Regions from separate parts of the Litchfieldia luteola genome, predicted to be linked through region 1. Evidence: predicted binding sites of a transcription regulator. Region 1 holds the regulator's gene; each other region holds the start of a gene.

Region 1 (5,957 bases):
TTACCCGCACCATTTCTTCCTACAAGGGCAATTCTATCTCTTGATTGTACTTCTAGTTTTATATTAGATAAAATAAGATCAGCACCAAAGTATTTTTTTAGCTGATTTACTTGTAATAAAATCATGTTTATTCACCTCTTAGTATAAGCTAAGTGTATCTTATCAGAGCTTGAGAGGGCAACTTATTATACAGCATTAGAGTAATACTAAAAATACCCATATCACAATTGTGTCAAAACTTTGAACAAACTCTTTCCTTTAACGATATGGATTTTATTAGGATGCAACTAAGAAAGTGAAATAAATCACAGAACTTCATAAGACAGACGAGGTAAAATAGTGTATAGTCTACTATGGGAGGAGATTTATATGTCGTCTTTCACTCATTTTAATGATCAAGGTCGTGCCAAAATGGTAGACATTACAGATAAAACGAGTACCATTCGGACTGCAATTGCAAAGTCGAGTGTTCAAGTAAATAAAGAGATATACGAAAAGATAACCCAAAATGCAATTAAAAAGGGTGATGTGCTAGCTGTTGCTCAAGTAGCAGGAATTATGGCTGCCAAAAAAACCTCTGATATTATTCCAATGTGTCACCCACTTGCATTAAAAGGGGTAGATATTTCATTTAATTGGAAGAATGAAGAAGAAGAATATCATCTGCTTATACGTGTTGAAGTTAAGACAAAGGGAAGTACGGGTGTTGAGATGGAAGCTCTAACTGCTGCATCTGCAACAGCCTTAACTGTATATGACATGTGTAAAGCAGTCGATAAAGGGATGATCATCGGTCCTACTTTCTTAATAGAAAAAACAGGTGGTAAAAACGGAGACTTTAAAAGAGATGAAAGCCTTTTAGATGGTTTGAATGTGGGGGATGAAAGTTGAATATAGATCAATCAAAAATACCACAAGCAACTGCTAAAAGATTACCGTTATACTATAGATTTTTAAAGAACCTACATGCCTCAGGAAAGTTAAGAGTTTCCTCTGCAGAACTGAGTGAGGCAGTAAAAGTGGATTCAGCAACAATTCGCCGAGACTTTTCCTATTTTGGAGCGTTGGGAAAAAAAGGATATGGATACAATGTGAATTATCTGTTATCCTTTTTCAGAAAAACGTTAGATCAAGATGAATTAACTGCAGTAACGTTAATTGGAGTAGGTAATTTAGGAACTGCATTTTTGCACTATAACTTCTCTAAAAACAATAATACTAAAATAGAATTGGCTTTTGATGTAGATCAATCAAAAATCGGAACAGAAGTTGGTGGCGTATCAGTCTATCATTTAGATGAACTAGAGGAACGTTTACCTGAAAATGTAACGGTTGCTATATTAACTGTACCTGTTGGGTCAGCTCAACCGATCACAGACCGCTTAATACAAAAAGGGATAAAGGGAATATTGAACTTTACCCCAGCTCGAATAAATGTTCCGGAGCACATTAGGGTACATCATATTGATTTAGCAGTAGAATTACAGTCACTCGTATACTTCTTAAAACATTATCCAAGTGAATAAATAAGAATCCCTTTAAAGGAGGTGAAGGATATGCCGAATATTGGAATTGGAAGCCTTCTACTAATCGTGTTTGTAGCACTATTAATTTTTGGACCTAGAAAATTACCTGAGCTTGGAAAAGCAGCGGGTAATACACTTCGTGAATTTAAGAACGCAACAAAAGGTTTAGCTGATGATGAAGACGAGGACAAAAAGAAAAATGAAGAACTAAAATAACTTTTGATTTAAAATGCTTTAGTTGTGGTTAGGATGATTCATTATGACAGAAAAAGAAATGTCCGTATATGACCATATAGGTGAGCTTCGAAAACGACTGATATATATAGTCGTTTTCTTTTTCCTGGCTATGGTTGGTGGCTTTTTCTTAGCAGAACCGATAATTGTATATTTACAACATGCGGACGAAGCTAAGGAATTAACGATGAACTCGTTTCGCCCTGCGGACCCAATTAAAATATATATGCAATTTGCTTTTATTATAGCATTTGTAATCACTTCACCCATTATCTTATATCAATTATGGGCTTTCATTAGTCCAGGACTTTACGAAAAAGAACGCAAAGTAACCTTGAGTTATATTCCCATTTCTGTATTTCTGTTTCTAGTGGGTATTTCCTTTTCTTACTTTATTCTTTTCCCGTTCGTTTTTGACTTTATGGGAAGACTTGCTGATCGGTTAGACATAAATCAAGTGATCGGAATTAATGAGTACTTTCAGTTTCTTTTTCAACTAACTCTTCCATTTGGGCTACTTTTCCAAATGCCAGTAGTTATTATGTTTTTAACAAGGCTTGGAATTGTAACTCCAATGTTTTTGGTGAAAGTACGAAAGTATGCGTACTTTGTCCTCTTAGTCATTGGAGCGTTTATAACTCCACCTGAACTGTTGTCACATATGATGGTAACTCTTCCGTTGTTTGGACTATATGAAATCAGTATTCTTGTATCTAAAGGTGCATATCGGAAAGCGAAGAAAGCAGAAATGCTCTATCAAAATGAACAAAAATAAACCTCCCGATTTGGGAGGTTTATTTATTTTTAAGCTGTTTGATTTTATTATTTAAGGAAAACATTCGAATGGCTACTCCAAAGTCAAAAGTAGCTACAGCGATCAGTAGAATGGTTCCAAAATTCCAGATTGTATCTTCAACACTTTCTACGGCTAAATAAGTGAATAGTAATCCCATTAGTGTATACATAATTCCCATGAAAAAGGGTGATGTTCGACGCATTGTAAGTCCTCCAGTGAAGTTCCGTTAACCTATAATAAGAAAGATATGAAAGATTGCATTTTCTCTGCTTCTTTCATAATCCTTTCAATATCCTCTGCAAAAATAGTTTGCACGACTACGACAAGTGTATTCATGGCTACATGAGCGAATATAGGTACAAGCAAACGCCCTGTCTTTACGTAAAGAAATGCAAAGGTAAAGCCCATAGCTGAATATAATAACAAGTGCTCTGGTTCCATATGAACAAGTGCAAAGATAACTGAACTTAGGAAAGCAGAGATCCAGAAATTGAATTTTCGATAAAATGATCCAAAAATAATTTTTCTAAAAATAATCTCCTCAAGAATAGGTCCGATAATAGATGTAACGATAATCAGTAAAGGTGTAGTCTTTATCAGTTGGATAATTTGTTGAGTGTTCTCTGAGCCAGGTTCAATACCAAGAAGGTTTATTTCAATACTAGCAGCGATACCTTGAGCAAACATGGCTAAAAATACCCCACCAACAGCCCATCCTACTGCACTCGCCCCTGAAGAACGCTGATCAGCTAAATGTCTGTCTTTTATATCTTGTCGTAATATATATAAAATCATTAGTAAAGCTGCAAAGAAGCTAATAATTAGCCAGTATGTAGATGCGAGAGTGAAGGCTGTATCATAATCTTCTCCACCGAACCCAAAGTATAATAATATCGGAATTCCAATAATTCCAGAAAGTTGCATTACTATATAAGTCAAAATGACATACCAATAACGTTTCTCCAAATGTAAGGTCTCCTTTTTAGTTACTATGAATTAAAAATACAATAGTATTTTACCATATAATACTCTGCTTCTCTTACTATTATGATTTTAGACTTAGTAGATAAAGTAGAAAAAGGAAAAATAGATAAATTTTTAACATTTCTAGTTTAGAATTCCGTTGGTGTGACATAATCTAGAAGGGTGTGGAAAATTTTGCTGGGTATTAAAATTTTTTTGCTTAAATACTTGCAAAAAAAATAGAGATTATTTAATATAATAATTGTGTTAGCACTCAAGGTTAGTGAGTGCTAATAAAAAACCAAACTAAAAATTATAAGATTATTTGAGGAGGTTGTTTCACTTGTTAAAGCCATTAGGTGATCGTGTTGTAATTGAACTTGTACAATCTGAAGAAAAAACAGCAAGTGGTATTGTGTTACCAGATTCCGCTAAGGAAAAGCCGCAAGAAGGCAAGGTTATTGCTGTTGGAACAGGTCGTGTATTAGAAAATGGTGAGCGCGTGGCTCTTGAGGTTTCTGTAGACGATCGCATTATCTTCTCAAAATATGCTGGTACTGAAGTAAAATACGAAGGTGCTGAATACTTAATTTTACGTGAAAGTGATATCTTAGCTATTCTTGGCTAATCGAATTCATACTTAATAAAAATACTTACAATAACTTGAGGAGGGTACATACAAATGGCTAAAGAAATTAAATTTAGTGAAGACGCTCGTCGCTCTATGCTTCGTGGTGTAGATGCGTTAGCTAACGCTGTTAAAGTAACATTAGGACCAAAAGGACGTAACGTGGTTCTTGAGAAAAAATATGGTTCTCCACTTATCACTAATGACGGAGTAACAATCGCAAAAGAAATCGAGTTAGAAGATGCATTCGAAAACATGGGTGCTAAATTAGTAGCTGAAGTTGCTAGTAAAACAAATGAAATTGCTGGTGACGGTACAACAACTGCTACAGTTCTTGCTCAAGCGATGATCCGCGAAGGCCTTAAAAACGTAACTGCTGGTGCTAACCCAATGGGTATCCGTAAAGGGATTGAAAAAGCAACTGCTGTTGCTGTTCAAGAATTACAAGCAATTTCTAAACCAATTGAAGGTAAAGAATCTATTGCACAAGTAGCAGCTATTTCTTCTGCTGACGAAGAAGTAGGTCAATTAATTGCTGAAGCTATGGAGCGCGTTGGTAACGATGGAGTTATCACAATTGAAGAATCTAAAGGATTCTCAACTGAGCTTGAAGTAGTAGAAGGTATGCAATTTGACCGTGGATATGCTTCTCCATACATGGTAACTGATTCTGATAAAATGGAAGCTGTTTTAGACAATCCATATATCTTAATCACTGACAAGAAGATTGCTAGCATTCAAGAAATCTTACCAGTTCTTGAGCAAGTTGTTCAACAAGGTAAGCCACTATTATTAGTAGCTGAAGATGTTGAAGGTGAAGCTCTTGCAACTCTAGTAGTGAACAAACTTCGTGGAACATTCAATGCAGTTGCTGTAAAAGCTCCTGGATTTGGTGACCGTCGTAAAGCAATGCTAGAAGATATCGCTACTTTAACTGGTGCTGAAGTTATTACTGAAGATTTAGGTTTAGACCTTAAATCTGCTAACATTACTCAATTAGGTCGCGCATCTAAAATCGTAGTAACAAAAGAAAATACAACAATCGTTGAAGGTGCAGGAGACTCTGCTAAAATCGCAGCTCGTGTTAACCAAATTCGTGTTCAATTAGAAGAAACTACTTCTGAATTTGACAAAGAAAAATTACAAGAGCGTCTTGCTAAATTAGCAGGTGGTGTTGCTGTAATTAAAGTTGGTGCTGCAACTGAAACTGAATTAAAAGAGCGCAAACTTCGTATTGAAGATGCTCTAAACTCTACTCGTGCTGCAGTTGAAGAAGGTATCGTTTCTGGTGGTGGTACTGCATTAGTGAACGTATATAACAAAGTTTCTGCAATCACTGCTGAAGGTGACGAGCAAACGGGTATCAATATCGTTCTACGTGCACTTGAAGAGCCTGTACGTCAAATCGCACACAATGCTGGTCTTGAAGGATCTGTAGTTGTTGAGCGTCTAAAACATGAAGAAATCGGTGTTGGTTTCAACGCTGCAACTGGTAAATGGGTAAACATGATCGAAGCGGGTATCGTTGACCCAACTAAAGTTACTCGTTCAGCACTTCAAAACGCTGCATCTGTTTCAGCTATGTTCTTAACAACTGAAGCAGTAGTAGCTGATCTTCCAGAAGAAAAAGGTTCTGCAATGATGCCTGACATGGGCGGCATGGGTGGAATGGGCGGCATGATGTAATCTGCCCCTTGAACCCTTAATAGATAAGGATTCTAAAGTGATTTGCTAACAAAATGCTAACATAATTTAAATTAAAAAGAGGCTTTTCATTAGTTGTAAAAACTTTTGAGAGTCCTCTTTTTTT
Region 2 (5,957 bases), on a different contig from region 1:
AATCACTTTATGGATAAAAAAATAGGAATTCAGCTTTATCAGCCTCTTCCTATTACTTAAGCAAACATTTGAACTTTGTAGAGTGTACAAAACTTACACCAGTCAACAATCACAATCTTTTTGTCATAAATAGCAATGACATTGTCATTTTTTAAACGGGTAAAAACCCTACTAACACTTTCTCTTCTAGCACCTACTAAATTTGCAAATTCCTGAACGGTTAAGGGAAGTTCAATCTGAACGCCATATCCATGATGTTCTCCAAATTCCTTTGCAAGTCGATCTAATGCAGATATTGTTTTACTATAAACATCTAGTAAAGCTATATCGCGTAAGGTTGATGTAAAGCCTCTTAATTGTGAACTCATATAACGAATAATCTCAATGCCTAATTCAGGATTAAACTTTAATTCTTTTTCCAAGGCCTCTGTTTTTAGAAATAAAACATCGCCATCTACAATCATGTGTGCTGTTGCGGGATAAAACGAACCTGGTTGTGAGAAAAGACATGCTTCAGCAAATAAGTCTCCAGCTTTTTTGAGACATACTACTAATTCCTTTCCTGTGTTGTCACCTTTTGTTAAGCGAACAATTCCAGTTTTAACAAAGTACACTCCCTTTGCTTCTTCAAACTCAGTAAAAATAGTGTCTCCTTTTGCAAACCTCAAGGTAGTTAAGCTTTTCTGGATGAATTCTAAAGATTCCTCTGGGAGCTCCTTAAATAGATCAAGTTTTCGTAACAGCTCTTTATACATAGTTATCCCCCTAAACATTCCTATTAGCATTTCTTGCAAGGATGTTTACAATCTATGAGGTAAATGGTTTCAAAGTTATCATTCTACATTCTATAATTAGTTTAACGGTGTTATAGGTTATTGTAAGTGATTTAAGTCACTTGAGTGTCAGGGGAAAACAAAAACTCCTTAATCGTTTAAGGAGTCTTTGAGATCGACATATTAGAGTTGTGCAGCAGCTCTTGGAAAAAGGATATTATTTTCTAAGTGAATATGCTGAAATAAATCAGATTCTAAATATTCTAGACGCTGGTAAACAAGTCGGTAAGTACCGCATGCTCCCAGTGGAGGAGTGAAGTCATTCGTAATTTCACGAATTTCTTTTATAATATCTCCGGCTCCGTCATGATCATCTTCAAGTTCGTTAATTAGTTTTTTCATTTTTTCAAGAGTTTCTGGTGTTGGATTGTTTTCATATTCTAAAATAAACGGAAATGCTTCTGTTTCTTCCTTAATTGTGTGTTGCTCTAATTCTGCTTTTAACTGGTTAAAGAGAGAATGAATTCTAGCGAGATGTTTATGCTCTGCGCCATGAACACGTAAAACCTTTGTGACATAAGGAGTAAGCTGAGGTAGCTCCTCATTTAGGTAACGATGATGCTTATTAATAATGTGTTCAATTAACTCGCTGTAAGAAGCATTTGCCCAGTCAATCTCCCGTTCATTACGTTCTTTCATATCGTAATAAAGTTCATTCAAACGACTTACTACTTCCTCAGCAGATAAATTTCTCTCCTGTATAGCATCTATAAGTGGTCGATTTCCTCCACAACAAAAGTCAATTCGATAAGATTTAAATAGGTCCCCAGCTTTAGGAAACTTTGTTACAACTTCACCAATGATAGATTGTTCAGTAAAAACGTGTTCCATGAGTAGTACCTCCAATTGTTATTAAATTTGGTTCTAAACATAGAATAACGTGATTGGTTATTTTAAGAGGTGATTCAAATCACACTATGAGTTAATTTTTTATCACTATATGTGATAACCATCACAAACCGATAGAAAGAATGTTGCTACTATAGATATAGTGGGAAAAGGGTGTTCAACAACACAAGGTAACACTCTTTATTTTGAACAAACGAAAGAATGAAGTACAATAGAATGTAATCTAAAATAGTTTGAGATATAAGGAGATAGTAAAAATGGTAGAAAAACGTACGCCTATTCCTGTACATGAGGCTGTAGAAAAAATCATGTTCTTTGCAAGCAGTGGAGAGACCGAACTAATCCCTCTAGAAGAATGCTATGGGAGATTTCTAGCTGAGGATCTAAAGGCAGACCATGATGTTCCACCCTTTGACCGTTCTCCATATGACGGGTTTGCAATTAGGTCTGAGGATACGAAACTAGCCAATCAGTCCAACGCTGTTGAATTTGAAGTTATAGAAGAGATTGGTGCGGGTTCTGTAGCGAAGCAGGAAGTCGGTGCCTTTCAAGCTATTCGAATTATGACAGGTGCACAAATGCCAATCCAATGTGATGCAGTGGTCATGCTTGAGTTAACAAAAGAATATGAGCGAGATGGCCGTAAATATATGTCATTAAAAAGACAATTACAATCTGGTGATAATATTTCTTTTCAAGGTGAAGATACCCAAAAGGGGAATGTCTTGGTTGAAAAGGGAACAAGAATTAACCCAGGAGTGTCGGCACTTTTAGCTACGTTTGGTTATGACAAGGTGTTAGTTGGAAGAAAGCCAACCGTAGGAATTTATGCTACTGGAACTGAATTACTTGATGTCCATGAAGGGCTTGTCCCAGGAAAAATTCGAAATAGTAACTCATATATGATTCGAAGCCAAGTCGAGCGTGCAGGTGCTGAGCCTATTTACTTTGGGAAACTTGCAGATGATTTTGATACTTGTTATGAAGCGATTAAGGAAGCCATTGAGAAGGTAGACATATTGATTACGACAGGTGGCGTATCTGTAGGTGATTATGATTACCTACCGGATATTTATAAAAAATTAGGTGCAGAAGTACTTTTTAATAAGATTGGAATGAGACCTGGTAGTGTCACTACAGTTGCTCAGTTCGAGGGCAAGTTACTATTCGGTTTATCAGGAAATCCTTCAGCGTGTTATGTAGGTTTCGAGTTGTTTGTTAGACCAATTATACGGACACTGCTAAATAATCCGAATCCGCATTTAAAGAAGATTACAGCTCGACTAGATGTTGATTTCCCTAAACCAAACCCTTTTACCCGATTTGTACGTAGTAGCATCTCTTTTAAAGATGGGATGGTTTCTGTTACTCCAAGTGGTTTAGACAAGTCAAATGTTGTCACTTCACTCTCCGGTGCGAATGCCTTAATGGTGCTTCCAGGAGGAACAAGGGGCTATGAACAAGGAATGCAAGTAGATGTTTTACTACTTGAAGATGAAGAGGGATGTCAATGGCCCTGGAACTAGATGTACCCGTCATACAGGTAGTTGGCTATCAAAATAGCGGAAAAACAACATATGTTGAAAAGCTAATAAAGCAAGCGACTACACTAGGTTTAAGAGTAGCAACGGTTAAACACCATGGTCATGGTGGTATGCCTGATATGTTGGATAATGGGAAAGATTCAGATCGACACCGCTTGGCTGGAGCACTGGCAGCAAGCGTAGAAGGTGATGGTGTTTTACAATTATATTGTAAAAGAGATGAATGGAAGTTAAATGACATTCTTAGTATCTATAAGCATCTCCCAATTGATTTGGTCATTGTAGAAGGATATAAAAATGAAAACTATCCAAAGGTTGTTTTAGTTCGTAATGAGGATGATATAACTTTACTAGATCGGCTCACGAACATTATGGCAGTTATTTCTTGGTTTCCTTTGGAAGAAGAAGTAAAGCAGAGGTTTGTGACATTTAATCTTAGCAATGATGAATCGGTATTACTTATATTACAAGCAGTGAGGGAAAGACATGAATGAAAAACGGTTTATACTAACGGAAGATATTATTAATATGGAAGAAGTGACAAATAAGGTCATTCGTCGTGAAGCGGGTGCAGTTACCACTTTTACTGGAACAGTGCGCGAATTTACGAAAAGCAAACGAACACTCTATCTAGAGTATGATGCCTATGTTCCGATGGCAGAAAAGAAGCTTGAACAGATTGGTGATGAAATAAACGAGAAATGGCCAGATTCAATGGTAGCCATTACGCATCGTATTGGTAGATTAGAGATTTCAGATATAGCTGTTGTTATCGCAGTTTCCACACCGCATAGACGTGATGCTTATGAAGCAAATGAATACGCCATTGAACGTATTAAGGAAATCGTACCTATTTGGAAAAAGGAACATTGGGAAGACGGTGAGATGTGGATAGGAGATCAACTTGAGAAGAAATCCTATCCAACTGGTAAGCCGGAACAGGAGGACTTAGTGTGATTACTGTATTATTTTTTGCACATCTACAGGACGCAGTTGGACAAGAAAAAGTGATAATGGATAAGGCACCTATTTCGATTGCTGATTTGAAGAAAGAGCTGGTGGAGCTGTATTCGCTGCCGGGCCTTGAAAATGTGATGTTTGCGATAAATGAGGAATATGCAACAGGTGATGATCTTGTTAATGATGGGGATACTGTTGCTTTGATACCACCGGTTAGTGGTGGGTGATAAGAGTCGACAAGCACGGGGTTGGTGGTGCTTGTCGGTTTTTTTGTGTTGGATATTGTGTGAACTGGCTGGTTTAAGTTTACGTTCCGGGAAATAGACGAAATTGGGAAATGAGGTAACGTAAACGGATTTACGTTCCGGGAAATAGACGAAATTGGGAAATGAGGTAACGTAAACGGGTTTACGCTTTGGGAAATAGCCGAATTTGGGAAATGAGTTCACGTAAACCAGGTTACGTGCCGGGAAATAGCTGAAATCTGGAAATAAGGTAACGTAAACGGGTTTACGTTTTGGGAAATAGCTAGAATTGGGAAATGAGGTCACGTAAACGGGTTTACGTGCCGGGAAATAGCTGGAATTGGAAAATGAGGTCACGTAAACGGGTTTACGTGCCGGGAAATAGCTGAAATCTGGAAATAAGGTAACGTAAACGGGTTTACGTTTTGGGAAATAGCCGAAATTGGGAAATGAGGTAACGTAAACCAGTTTACGTTCCGGGAAATAGCCGGAATTGGGAAATAAGGTAACGTAAACCAGTTTGCGTTCCGGGAAATAGCCGAAAGCGGGAAATAAGGTCACGTAACCCAATTTACTAATCTTTAATAATAAAATAGCTAGACTTTCCATACCCAATCATCTTAAATTTACTTAATAGAGTATTACGTATGGATTTCTTAGGAAAGACTTGCCCACACCATTCCCAAATAGCCTTCGTTGTTATTCTCTCCTCAGGGAAAAGTAAATTAAACTCGATGATACTTCTAAATATTGCACCCGAATATTCTTCAATATACCCACATTGAGAACATACTAGAGATTCAGTAAAGAAAGTATGACAACATGGGCAATAAATCCCTTTATTAAGCTGTTCATACGTATACTTTGGTATTCTACTATAAGGAGACTCTTTTAGGTGAAGTGAAAGTAGATGTTTGGAGATTTTCCTATCGTGTGAGGTAACCCCTGACATCTTAAAGGAAAGTTCATTTACAAAACGATTTAACTGTGATGGAAATATAATTTGGGGGTTTCGTGGAGCGTTATAAAGGTGAAACTCGGGGTTGATAAAGATAAGAAAAGGTCTAACAATACCACTAAATCCTATTTCTTTAAGTAACCGCAGTATTAATGTTTCTGCTCGCTGAAGCTGTAAGATAGGATTTTGTATTTCTGTATCTGAAACAGAATACCAACGATCTTTCTCAATATAAAAATCACCCTCATAATTCTTAACTTCGAATAAATAAACTGTGTTATTACTGATAAGTAATGAGTCAATCTGGAATACTTTACTATTTATATCATAGATCAAATCATTTAATGCTAAGTATTTTTCATTAGACAATTGACTAACCAACAAATCAAAATCCAACTCCCCCACAAATCCTTTCTCAAGGTTCAAACAGTAATTCCGTTCTTTTTCCAAGAGAGACATTCTTGCATTCAATGCCCGAAAAGTCCTCAGTTCCTTTGATTCAACACGCTGTTTTAAAATCAAGCGAACACCTCCATTTTGTATTTTCATAATCATTTTATTTTCACAT
Region 3 (5,957 bases), on a different contig from region 1:
ATCTGGCGATCCACCGACAACAAAGGAAATATTAAATAACATTGCTCCACTAAAGAAGAGCCAAAAGCTAAGTGCATTTAATTGAGGAAACGCAACGTCCCTAGCCCCAATTTGTAAAGGAATAACAACGTTCATTAATCCGATAAGGAACGGCATTGCCATGAAAAGAATCATGATAACACCATGCGTTGTAAAAATTTCGTTGTAATGCTGCGAGCTTAGGAATTCCATTTCAGGTCTAGCCGTCTGTGCTCTCATAAGCATTCCGTCCATTCCACCACGGAAAAACATTATTGTAGCAGCAATAATATACATGATACCAATACGTTTATGGTCTACAGTTGTGATCCATTCAGACCAAAGCCATTTCCACTTTTTAAAATAAGTTAAACCTCCAACAACACCAAGCATGGTTAATACTATCGAAATCTGTGCCCCTAATATTAAAGGATCACCTGTAATTAATATCTCATTCCATTTAATGTCCATGGTGGTCACCTCCGTGGGTGTCTTTATCTTTTACATCTTCTTCTTTTTCAGATGATTCTTTGTCTTCATCTTTGTTTTTGTAGTTATCTTCTTCGTCGAAAATTCTACCAGGATACCCGGTATATCTATATAACTCTGGGTTTGTATAGGATTTAGAATCAATGTCAGCATGGTTAACCCATTCTAAGTGAGTGTTAGAAAACGTTAATCGACCTAAATGTGTCGGTTTAAGCAGTTCTTCGTATTCTGACTCTGTAAGTTTTGGTGCTGTATTTTTAACATCCTTCACCCATTGCTCAAATTCAGCATGTGTTTGGGCAAGTACTTCAAATTCCATTCCAGCATACCCACGGCCATTGAAGTTTGTGTTTTTACCAAAATAAGAACCAGGGTTATCAGCTAAGAGGTACATTTGAGTTTCCATTTTCGCCATCGCATATTTCTGTCCGCCTAATGCAGGCACCCAAAATGATTGCATTGTACCAGCAGAAGTTAAACGAAAATCAATTGGCGTGTCTTCTGGAATATTTACATAGTTAACTGTTTGAATCCCTTGCTCTGGATAGCTGAAAATCCACTTCCAGTCAGCAGATGTAACATGAATCGTAATAGGCTCTGTTTCTTCATAACCTTGTGGAACTTCCTCTAACGCATAAAGCGTTTTTACGGTCGGAATCGTTAGAGCAACTAAGATAAGAATCGGGATAACTGTCCAGACAATTTCTAATACAGTACTGCCGTGCTCCTCAGGTGGCTCATAATCCATGTTTTCTGGTTTTTCTCTATATTTCCAAACAATAAAAGCAAACATCGCGAATACAACAACAACGACAATTAGCATCCAGAAGATTGACCAGTTAATTAAGTCTGCAATACTTCTCGCTACAGGACCCTGTGGATCAAGAACAACCAGGTTCGATTCACAGCCAGTCAAAAAAAGTAAGGCCAAGACTAGTAGTCCTAATGCTTTTTGTTTCATATACTTCATGACACTCATCTCCTTAAAGTGCAAGTCAATTTGGTTGCTTGATTTACTATATAACCATAGTGATTAAATTGTGTACTAGTTCACAAAGTTGTAAAAAATAAATAGTTGACCTGAAAGAAATGACAACTATGACAAAAATGATTAGTGATTTTTGTGAAATGACCGTGATACATTGTTCATTGTTTCACAAAGAAGAATGGTGATATTGTGCATTCATTCACATATTCACCAAAAAAATTTTAGTTTTTGTAACTCTAAATCTCACAGTGTTATTGGAAAAGACGTTTGGTGAATGTATCATAACTTGATCGTTTATGTTGTGATGTTTATCACTGTGATTATGATGATAACATACGAAACTCGGTTAAGTTGTGACAAAAATATAAAGGAAGTAAATTCCAGATTAAGTTGTGTGCAATTTAATTTCGGTAGAACATCTAGGAATCAATGCCACTGCGGTTTTGAGGATAAATTACATATCGCGGAAGGTATTCGGTGCCTATGACATAAATTAGACATAATTATGTCAAGAGGGGCCTGACCCCCACTGCGATAAAGCTTTAAAGCAGCGGGGGTCAGGCCCCTATTTTAGTATACTGTTTTGTCTCTAAAAGCTTCGTAAACTAGGTAGATCATGATGACAATGGCTGTGGTTAAAAAGCTCCAGCCGAGGGTGATTTGGTCAACCATTAAGTAGTTATTACATAATTGATTGTCAATATTAATGTATAGTACACCCATTCCCAAATATTTTATCGTAAAAAATATGAAAATAGTGTTTTTTGCTTTTGAAGAGAGCTTTGTCCAACTATCTCTTAGCGGTACTCCGGCTAGAAAGGCCAAACTGATAAACTTCCATACTTGCATCGTCGGCTCTAACAAGGTTTCATCCATAATACGTGGGATGGTCCAGTAAATCATAATGACGATAAATAATAAAGTGCCCGGTATTCCGTTTTGGTTCCATTTTTCAAAAAATCTAGGAAACTTCAGTTGAAACAATTTTCCCATAAAGAATCCTGCAACAACGATAGCCGGCATTTGCATATGCATATGAACAACCATAATCGATTCCATTAAGTTTGATACTGGGGGAAGTGCTAGAAAGATAAAAATAACTAGGCCATAGATAAATTGTGTCATAGACTTACTCCCCTTTTTCAGCTGCAATAAGTTTCTCAATTTTAGTTGCAGCTTCTTCAACTAATGTGTAATCCATCACTTCTTGTAGGTGTCCTTTTCGATCAACTAAGTAAAATGCAGAGTTGTGAGCAAAGTTGCCATATCCATCTGGAATGACCGTCACACCAAATGCTTTTAGCAGAGAATCCAATTGTGCTTGGTCTGGAACTCTCGCCATTCTCCATGTTTCACCATCACTGCCGAAGTAATCCTTATACTTATCAAGCGTGGCAGGAACATCTCGCTCAGGATCAAAGCTAATACTTAAAAATACAATTTCTTCCCCTATATATTCAGAGGGTAACAACTCATACACTTGAGACATGTTCATTTCTAACTGCGGGCACACCGTCATACATGCTGTATATAAAAACGTAATAAACACGTATTTATTTTCAAACTCAGAAATACTGTAGGTTCTTTCATTACTGTCCTCTAACATTACATCAGGGAATTTTGGCTTATCTTCTATTAGTTTATTCACTCTTGCTGTTTCCTCCGTAAATGCACTGAATCCATCTGTACCGATAAAGAACAATACACAACCGAAGAGTACAACAATCATACTTGCCAATGTCGTATGCCGATTTTTGATCATAAGAGATCACTTCCCAAATCTACGTTATTTTCAATCTATGTTGCGTTTCCATTTTTAGCAGAAAGAGATAGCCCTCCATTGCCCGAGCTATCTCTTTACATTTTATTACCAAGTTTTAAATGGTGGTGAGCCTGGTGGTGCATTTACAATCATATCTACAATTGGCACAACGTAGGCCATAGCGATTGTTAAAATCATAAGCACTACCCAGATACCCCATCGCTCAGTCAAATATGGAGTTTTTGCTTCTCCTTTTTCTACATCAGCAATTGGGAACTCTGTTTCCCCTTTTGGTGCAAAGAACATCATGTTAAACACCGCATACACTTGAATGATCACTGCTACGAATAATAATGTTCCACCGATTCCTAAGAACATTAGATATGGATCCCAGCTTAACGCTGTCGCATTATCGAAATAAGTTGAGTATGACGTTCTACGTGGTGAACCTAATACTCCAACCCAGTGCATTGAGATAGACATTAGTAGCATACCAACTGTCCAAATGATCGTTTGAAGAACTCCAATTTTATTCATTTGCGGAGTTAGTACGCGTTTTGATAAATATGGTATTAGCCAGTAACTTACTCCGAAGAAAGTCATTACAACGGACATCCCTAATGTTAAATGGAAGTGTCCAACTACCCATAAAGTATTATGAACAACTTGGTTTAATTGGTTTGTACTTTGAACGATTCCACCAACACCTGCTGGAATGAAGGCAGCCATAGCGATAAATGGTGCTAGGAAACGAACATCACCCCAAGGTAATTTTTTATACCAGCCAACAAGACCTTTTCCTCCTTTTCTTCTAGCTGTACGCTCAAATACTGCAAACATAGCATAAGCTGTCATTAACGAAGGGAAACCAATAGCTAAACTCATGAATACATGCATAAATTTAACGGATTCTGAGATACCTGGGTCAATAATTTGATGGTGGAATCCACCTGTGATGTTCATGATTACAAGTGCGATTACAACTACACGAGTTAGATAATCGTTCCAACGAGTTCCACCGATTACTTTTGGTACAATTACATACCACATTGAAACAGCTGTTAAGTACCAGATGTTAACTGCTGTATGCCCGAAAGCCCAGAACAGTGTACGAGAAAGCATTACGTTAATTCCATCAACCCATCCAAGTGACCATGGAATAATTAAGAATAATACCTCAACTGCTACGAATAACGTTGCTCCTACTAATAGGATAAATACCCCTGTTGCAAAGAAGGAAAGGATTGGTAAGTGCTGTCCAGGGTTTCTTTTTCTCCAACTTGCGACTTGCATAAAAGCACCAATCGATAATGCCCAAATTCCGAGTACGATGAATACTAATCCAAAGTAGAATACCGGGTGTGCTGCCATTGGCGGATAGAATGTAAACATTACAGATGCTTCATTCATTAAGATCGGAATGACAGCTAAAACAAATCCGAACATTTTCATCCAGAAGCCGTTCCAAGCTATTTTCCTGACGACTGGAAGCAGTCCACCTAATGTATGAGAGAGTGCTGCGTAAAAGTAACCGATTGTAAAGAATGCTGATAGTACAACAACCAGCAGTATACCGTGGGCTGTTAATACTTGATAATAGTTAAACCATGCTGGTAATTCTAGTAATCCTGCCCGGTTTAATCCTTGTAGAAGACCAAGTGCTCCCCCAAGTAATAATGCGATAAATGCAACAGATAAATAAGATTTTGAGATGTTTGCATCCTCTAGACTTATACCAAGGACTCTATTTGTTTTTTCTTTAAACGTTTGTGTATTTGAATTTACAACTGTTTCCATTGACTTTCCCTCCTTACTTAACCGTAATCGTAGTAGCCATTAACTGGTGACCTGCACCACAATATTCGTTACATAGCACTAAATACTCACCAGGCTCTTCAAACGTTTGAGTAATCTTTGTAATATGTCCTGGCATAACCATTGCATTTAGGTTTGTGTTTGCGACTTGAAATCCGTGTACAACGTCTTTAGAAGTCATCGTAAAATGAACTGTTGCTCCTGCTGGAATTTCAATCTTGTTTGGTGTGAAACTGAAAATCTGAAGTGTCATTACTACTTCGTACTCGTTTTCGCCAATTTGTTTTACGCCTGGATTATCAAATGGTGCGATTTTATCAACGTTATTCGGATCGATTGTTTCCTTATGGCTCGGTGGTCCCATTTCTAATGCAAAAGTTTGGTAACCAGTGAAAATCATGAATCCCATAATCATACCGAAGCTTAAAAATAGCCATATCTTTTCATCAAGATGCATTTTCATGCCTTTCCCTCCTATAATCTATCGAAGTAAACTCCAAAAAATAGTAAATACGTACCAAGTAGAACTGCTGCTAAAACCCCTAAGGAAATCCACGTTCCTACTCTCGATGTTTCATGCTCTAAACCATTGTTGTTTTTATGGTTAGCTCCCATTGAAAGGTACCCCCTTATACTTTTGATATACTTACATATTAGATGGTAACCGTTCTCATAGTAGTGAACTGAATCACTTGTATAAAATCTAAAAGTGACAAATTTATGAACAAAAATAGGGCCTGACCCCCGGTGCGTTAACGCTTTACAGCACCGGGGGTCAGGCCCCACTCCATTAAAACATACTTAGATTATAGTTTTTTGATAGGATTTCCAGCAGTTTAATCCCTGCTATACTATTCCCTTTTTCATCTAGAGCCGGTCCGAATA
Region 4 (5,957 bases), on a different contig from region 1:
TGTTGGTACGAAAGTAAAAATTATATTACCACTTTCCATAAAGAAAACAGGCTATGAAGCGTAGCCTGTTTTCTTTTTAAATTATATTGTTAAAACGGTTTCAATTTTTTCGATTGTCTCAAAACTCAAGACAACATCTGCTGCACGAGCATTTGCCTCGATTTGTTCAGGATTTGACGCACCCACTAGAGTACTCGCAACATTAGGTTGGCGTAAGATCCATGCTAGAGCTAACTCTGGCAAAGTGATTTCCAGTTCCCCGGCAATTTCTTCTAAGCGGTCTAACTTCGTTAAAACAATATCATTAATAATTTGTTTTACCCAAGTGTTAACCTGCTCATTAGCACCCCTACTACCAGTTGGGAATTGTCCTCCCTTATATTTACCTGTTAAAACACCTTGAGCAAGTGGTGAAAACACGACCTGGGAGATACCGTTCTTTTCACTGACAGGAATTATCTCGTCTTCAATGTCTCTATGAAACATATTATATTGAGGCTGATTTACTATAATTCTATCCATTAAGTACTTATCTGCGATTGATACAGCTTCCTGAATTTGTGCTGCAGACCACTCACTAACTCCCGCATATAGAATTTTCCCTTGACGAACAAGGTCATCAATTGCTCTTAATGTTTCATCAACTGGTGTATCATGGTCATATCGGTGACAGTAAAAAACATCAATATAGTCTAAGTCCATCCTTTTTAAGCTAGCATTTACTTGTTCAACTATATGTTTTCTTGACAGTCCTCGATCATTCGGACCATCTCCCATCGGCCAAAATGCTTTTGTGGTTATTACATAAGATTCTCTACGATAATCTTTAAGAGACTTTGCTAGTATCCTCTCACCTTCTCCTCGTTCATAAACATTAGCCGAATCAAAAAAATTAATACCTAATTCATATGCTTTATGTATAGTTTCAGAGGCTACCTTTTCATCAACTGTTTTTCCAAATGTAAGCCAACTACCTAAACTTATTTCACTTACCTTAAGTCCAGATCGTCCTAAACGACGATATCTCATACGATGAATCCTCCTCTAATAACCTAAAATAATATTTATATTTAACCTACCTCTAATTTATCAGAAAATTTAAAAACCGTAAAGTTCATCTTACCTATCACCCAGGAAATAATTCGTCGAATAATGTAGGTTTTTAGAAATGATTAATAATAAATATACCTTTACAAATCTAAAGAAAAGGGTTTTTATTGAAGGTGTATATAACATGATAAAAGGAGTATCTCCGCCTATGCTTGCAACTAGTAAAATAGCATCATCTAAAACCATTCCAGAACAAAAAACTGCCTACAGTATCTTATTTATGATTGGATTATGCCATTTATTAAACGATTCCATTCAAGCAGTTATACCTGCAATGTTTCCTATTTTACAGAAATCAATGGGTTTAACGTTTACACAAATTGGTTTTATTGGTTTCTCATTAAATGTGGTCTCTTCCGTCTTACAGCCTGCTGTTGGTTGGTACACTGATAAAAAACCATTACCCTATGCCTTACCATTCGGTTTAACTCTAACGTTTTTTGGCATTATCGGTTTAGCCTTTGCTCCGACATTTTTAACCATCATCATAGCAGTACTTTGTATAGGTTTTGGTTCAGCTATTTTCCATCCAGAAGGTTCTCGGGTTGCATATATGGCTGCCGGAAATCGTAGAGGGTTAGCACAATCCATTTACCAGGTTGGTGGAAACTCAGGTTCAGCATTAGGACCAATCATTACTGCATTAATTCTTGTTCCACTAGGACAGTTTGGTGCTATTTGGTTTTCTATTGTTGCTGCAACAGCTATTGGACTATTAATCTATATTGCAAGGTGGTATTCAACTACCTTAACATTCCTTTCAGCTAAACCAAAACAAAAAACTGGTGGTTTAGAGACAGGGTTGTCCTTCTCAAAAGCAATAAAACTTGCCTTATTAATTATCGTCATTCTCGTTTTTGCCCGATCTTGGTATATATCATCTATAACAAATTTTTATGCATTTTATGTTATCGAAGTGTATGGCTATACAATCTCGCAATCTCAACTTTTTATTTTCATATTCTTAGCAGCAGGTGCAGTTGGTACATTTTTTGGAGGTCCTTTGGCAGACCGTTTCGGTAAGAAAAGAATTATCTTTTTATCTATGATTGGTGCTACACCTCTGGCCATCCTATTACCTTTTGTAAACCCATTAATTGCTTACGGACTCGTTGGATTAATTGGCTTTATTCTTATGTCGAGTTTTTCAGTAACGGTAGTCTACGCTCAAGAATTATTACCAGGTAAAATAGGTACGATGTCTGGATTAATAGTTGGCCTTGCTTTTGGGATGGGAGCAATTGGGTCGATTGCAGTGGGGTCGTTGGCAGATATTTTCGGCTTAACCTCTACTATTATTGCTATTGGATTTCTCCCCCTTCTTGGTCTATTGACCTATTTGCTTCCTTCTGATGAAGAAGTAGAAACTTGGAATACGTAATGTAAAAAGACTGTCGAAAAGTATTTTTCGGCAGTCTAACTATTTTGCATTTATTTTATTTCATTTATTCTTACTTCAAGTTCGTGTTTCTCTTCATCAGACAACATTTTCTCAGCCATTGGAAACAATACATTCTCCTCTTTCATAAAATGATCAGTTAAAATTAAATAGGCTTCACTTACATAGGAAGCTAACCTTTTAGCATCATCTTTCAATAAATTGTCAGAGAGATGTTCTGTCTCCATTAAAAACTTACCTATGTTAGACTTTGCCTGATCATGTTCATATTCCATAACTGCAATTGGCCCTGAAGTTCTTCCAATATATTTTTCCATCATCTCAAAAAGAACACCTTCCTCTCTTTGTGAATGTGGTTCTAACACGGCAACAAAGCTTTCTACTTTCTCTCGTAATTTCTTTATAACTTCTAAGCACTCTGCTTCTTTCGTTTTCTCTATATTTGACGAAATATCATATAATTCTTTTTTCATTACATTTAAGGGACCATGCTCATCTTTTAATTGTTGCAAAGGACTACATAGATTCATTACTTCCCTCTGAAACATACTACTCATACAACCAGACATTTTTCATACCCCCTATATATTTATAAATAAACTATACCTTATCCATGTTTTAATATAGGTGATACAAATCACATTATCCTTTATTTTTAGGGAAGAAGACCATTTTGTGAACTTTTTCTGAAAACTTAAAATATTTTAACATTAGGATAGCGTTTTCACATATAATAAAGATAAATAAAATTTACAGTTATCTTGAAGGGAGTGTTTTCTCATGAATTATCAGGAATTTTACCAAAAGCCCTTAGTGCAAATTGGCCACAAAGATGCACAAGCTTTACTAAGTGAAGAGGAGTCTCACTGGTTAATTGCCGTTGAAGGAACAGAAGTTGAAAAAGGAAATAAAAGATATCATTGGAAGCTTTTTGTTTTCACTGCAAATAAAGATGGCACGTTTGATTACTCATCACCTTATTTTAGCACCCCACAAATTTCTTGTATCCACGATGCATTTAGAATGGCAACAGAATTAGAATGCCAATGCAAATCTGATAACTTCTCCTCCTATCCCCTTGCCACACAAATCGGTTAACCCTCCTTAAAGCTTTACCTTTCTTTTTACACCCATTTGTGAAATAATGTACACTCTATGAATATAGTATTAATACATATTTCAACCAGCATTAACCTTCAATATAAAAAGAGCAATTGGATCTCTCCAAATGCTCTTTTTTGACAATTATTATATTAGGCTAATCTAAACACAATTCCATGGCCACCCTTTGGATACTCCCACTTAATATTTTGATAAGGACATCCTATCCGACAGCTTCCACATTCATGACATCCCTCATAGCCTACATGCATCCTTATTTCTTCCCACTTATAAACCTCTGCTGGGCAAAAAATCGTACATATCTTATCTGGACATTGTGTCATGCATACATCATGGTCTAATACAGTTAAATGTGAATTTTTGTCAGCCTTAAAGCGAACTAAATACTGTTTTTCTTCAATATTTTTTGACATTATTTCATCACCTTCCATGCTCTATACATGTCTTGAATGACCTTAACGGCACCCTTCTCTTTTGTGAAAGAGCGAATAATATCTTTCTGTTTATCCCTTTTAGCCGTTCCATCTACAGTGAAAAACTTACTGGCTGCCTGATTCACCATCGGTAAATATTCTTTAAAATATTGCGGATATTCTTCAAAGGTATGTGCAGCATCCTTATATTTTTTAAGGTCCTTGCCAATGAAGCTGTTATAAAGATTCACCCGATAATAATCTAGAGTTTCTTCATCATAGCGATTTCTTTCCTTTGCACGTATAATTGTCTCTGCGGCCATTTTTCCAGAACTCATTGCCATATTAGACCCTTCGCGGTGAATTGCATTTACAAGTTGTGCTGCATCGCCCACGACGATTACTCCATTTCCAACTAACTTAGGAATCGAATTATAACCACCCTCAGGTATTAAATGTGCAAGATATTCGAGAGGCTCCCCGCCCTCTAAGTATGGCTTTACCATCGGATGACTTTTCACATAATCTAATAAATCATAAGGTTTCATTTTTGCTTTAATCATGCTTGAAAGGGTCGTTCCAACACCAATATTTAAGCTATCTTTGTTTGTATAAAGAAAGGCTGTTCCTAAATTCCCCTTCGTTGAATCTCCAAAAATTTCAACTGTACAGCCTTGATCATCCTCAAGATTGAAGCGTTCATTGATTTTATCTTTTGGTAGATTAATAACCTCCATGACTGTTAAGGCCACTTCATGAGGCTTAAACTCTTTATGAAATCCCAATTGTTTACCTAGGAGTGAATTCACTCCATCTGCTAAGACAACAACGTCTGCATACACATCTCCATCAGGTCGATCTGTTCGAACTCCAATAACCCTTCCATCTTTGACAATGCACTCTGTTACTACAGTCTCATTAATCAAAAGGGCTCCTTGCTCTACCGCTTTAATTGCAAACCACTGATCAAATTTTGCACGCAGAACAGTAAAGTTATTATAGGGTTCTCTTCCCCACTCTAGACCTTTGTAGCCAAAACTCACCATTGATTCCTTATCCATCATCCAAAACCGTTGTTCAATAACTGGACGTTCTAGAGGTGCTTCCTTCCAAAACTCAGGAATAATCTCCTCCATTTGTTTTCGGTATAAGACTCCCCCCATTACGTTCTTGCTTCCAGGATATTCGCCACGCTCAATCAACAACACATTTAATCCATTTTTTGCACAGGTATAGGCACAGGAGGTTCCGGCAGGACCTGCACCGACTACGATTACATCAAATTTCTCAGACATAACTTACCTCATCCCCTTTTTCTTTCTGTGCATTTCTAAACTGCTCTATTAGCTTTGGTAAAATTTCTAGTGCATCCCCTACAATTCCATAGGTTGCTACATCAAAGATTGTTGCATTTGGATCTTTATTAATTGCAATGATCATCTCACTATTCTTCATCCCTACAACGTGTTGAATGGCTCCTGAAATTCCAATTGCAAAGTAAAGTTTTGGAGTTACTGTTTCACCTGTCTGACCAACTTGGTATTCATGTCCAATCCAGCCCGCCTCAACTACATCTCTACTTGCACCTACTGTCGCACCTAACACATCAGCCAATTCATGAATAAGGGCAAATCCCTTTTCATCTCCCAATCCTTTTCCACCTGCTACAATAACATGGGCATCTGCGAGGTTTACTTTCTTATTTACATCTCGGACAATTTTCATTACCTTTGTACGCACATCTTCTTCTTTTATTCCAATCTTTTCTTCTATCACTCTACCAGTTCTACTTTGATCAGGTGATAGTGCTTTCATAACCTTCGGACGAACTGTAGCCATCTGTGGCCGATGTTTTTTACAAAGGATGGTTGCCATGATGTTCCCACCAAAGGCAGGACGACTAGCTTCTAGTA

Evidence for each region. The regulator Rex, encoded in region 1, represses fermentation and respiration genes when NADH is low (regulators of the CRP and FNR family bind a similar motif). The targets are predictions, from matches to a motif close to TTGTGAAATATTTCACAA.
Region 2: ric (iron-sulfur cluster repair di-iron protein) is a predicted target of Rex. The motif match lies at 1,774-1,791, and genes of this name have one in related genera.
Region 3: qoxA (cytochrome aa3 quinol oxidase subunit II) is a predicted target of Rex. The motif match lies at 1,546-1,563, and genes of this name have one in related genera.
Region 4: J2Z26_RS03250 (hemerythrin domain-containing protein) is a predicted target of Rex. The motif match lies at 3,183-3,200, and genes of this name have one in related genera.

What each region holds. Positions count from the first base shown of each region.
Region 1 is NZ_JAGGKM010000014.1:6,545-12,501, forward strand. It holds gene J2Z26_RS21600 (ABC-F family ATP-binding cassette domain-containing protein) at 1-125, opposite strand, end outside; gene moaC (cyclic pyranopterin monophosphate synthase MoaC) at 370-891, shown strand; gene J2Z26_RS21610 (redox-sensing transcriptional repressor Rex) at 888-1,526, shown strand; gene J2Z26_RS21615 (twin-arginine translocase TatA/TatE family subunit) at 1,557-1,742, shown strand; gene tatC (twin-arginine translocase subunit TatC) at 1,786-2,535, shown strand; gene J2Z26_RS21625 (YdiK family protein) at 2,555-2,758, opposite strand; gene J2Z26_RS21630 (CPBP family intramembrane glutamic endopeptidase) at 2,788-3,522, opposite strand; gene groES (co-chaperone GroES) at 3,863-4,147, shown strand; gene groL (chaperonin GroEL) at 4,202-5,833, shown strand.
Region 2 is NZ_JAGGKM010000001.1:449,302-455,258, forward strand. It holds gene J2Z26_RS02305 (Crp/Fnr family transcriptional regulator) at 57-755, opposite strand; gene ric (iron-sulfur cluster repair di-iron protein) at 957-1,664, opposite strand; gene J2Z26_RS02315 (molybdopterin molybdotransferase MoeA) at 1,940-3,208, shown strand; gene mobB (molybdopterin-guanine dinucleotide biosynthesis protein B) at 3,193-3,720, shown strand; gene J2Z26_RS02325 (molybdenum cofactor biosynthesis protein MoaE) at 3,713-4,183, shown strand; gene J2Z26_RS02330 (MoaD/ThiS family protein) at 4,180-4,413, shown strand; gene J2Z26_RS02335 (nuclease-related domain-containing protein) at 5,006-5,911, opposite strand.
Region 3 is NZ_JAGGKM010000006.1:47,459-53,415, forward strand. It holds gene qoxB (cytochrome aa3 quinol oxidase subunit I) at 1-489, opposite strand, end outside; gene qoxA (cytochrome aa3 quinol oxidase subunit II) at 479-1,468, opposite strand; gene J2Z26_RS17005 (hypothetical protein) at 2,066-2,620, opposite strand; gene J2Z26_RS17010 (SCO family protein) at 2,625-3,257, opposite strand; gene J2Z26_RS17015 (cbb3-type cytochrome c oxidase subunit I) at 3,363-5,054, opposite strand; gene J2Z26_RS17020 (cytochrome c oxidase subunit II) at 5,068-5,535, opposite strand; gene J2Z26_RS17025 (hypothetical protein) at 5,547-5,687, opposite strand; gene glsA (glutaminase A) at 5,863-5,957, opposite strand, start outside.
Region 4 is NZ_JAGGKM010000001.1:624,705-630,661, reverse strand. It holds gene J2Z26_RS03265 (ATP-binding protein) at 1-64, shown strand, start outside; gene J2Z26_RS03260 (aldo/keto reductase family protein) at 82-1,029, opposite strand; gene J2Z26_RS03255 (MFS transporter) at 1,259-2,491, shown strand; gene J2Z26_RS03250 (hemerythrin domain-containing protein) at 2,542-3,078, opposite strand; gene J2Z26_RS03245 (hypothetical protein) at 3,290-3,607, shown strand; gene J2Z26_RS03240 (ferredoxin family protein) at 3,763-4,062, opposite strand; gene J2Z26_RS03235 (FAD-dependent oxidoreductase) at 4,044-5,339, opposite strand; gene J2Z26_RS03230 (electron transfer flavoprotein subunit alpha/FixB family protein) at 5,332-5,957, opposite strand, start outside.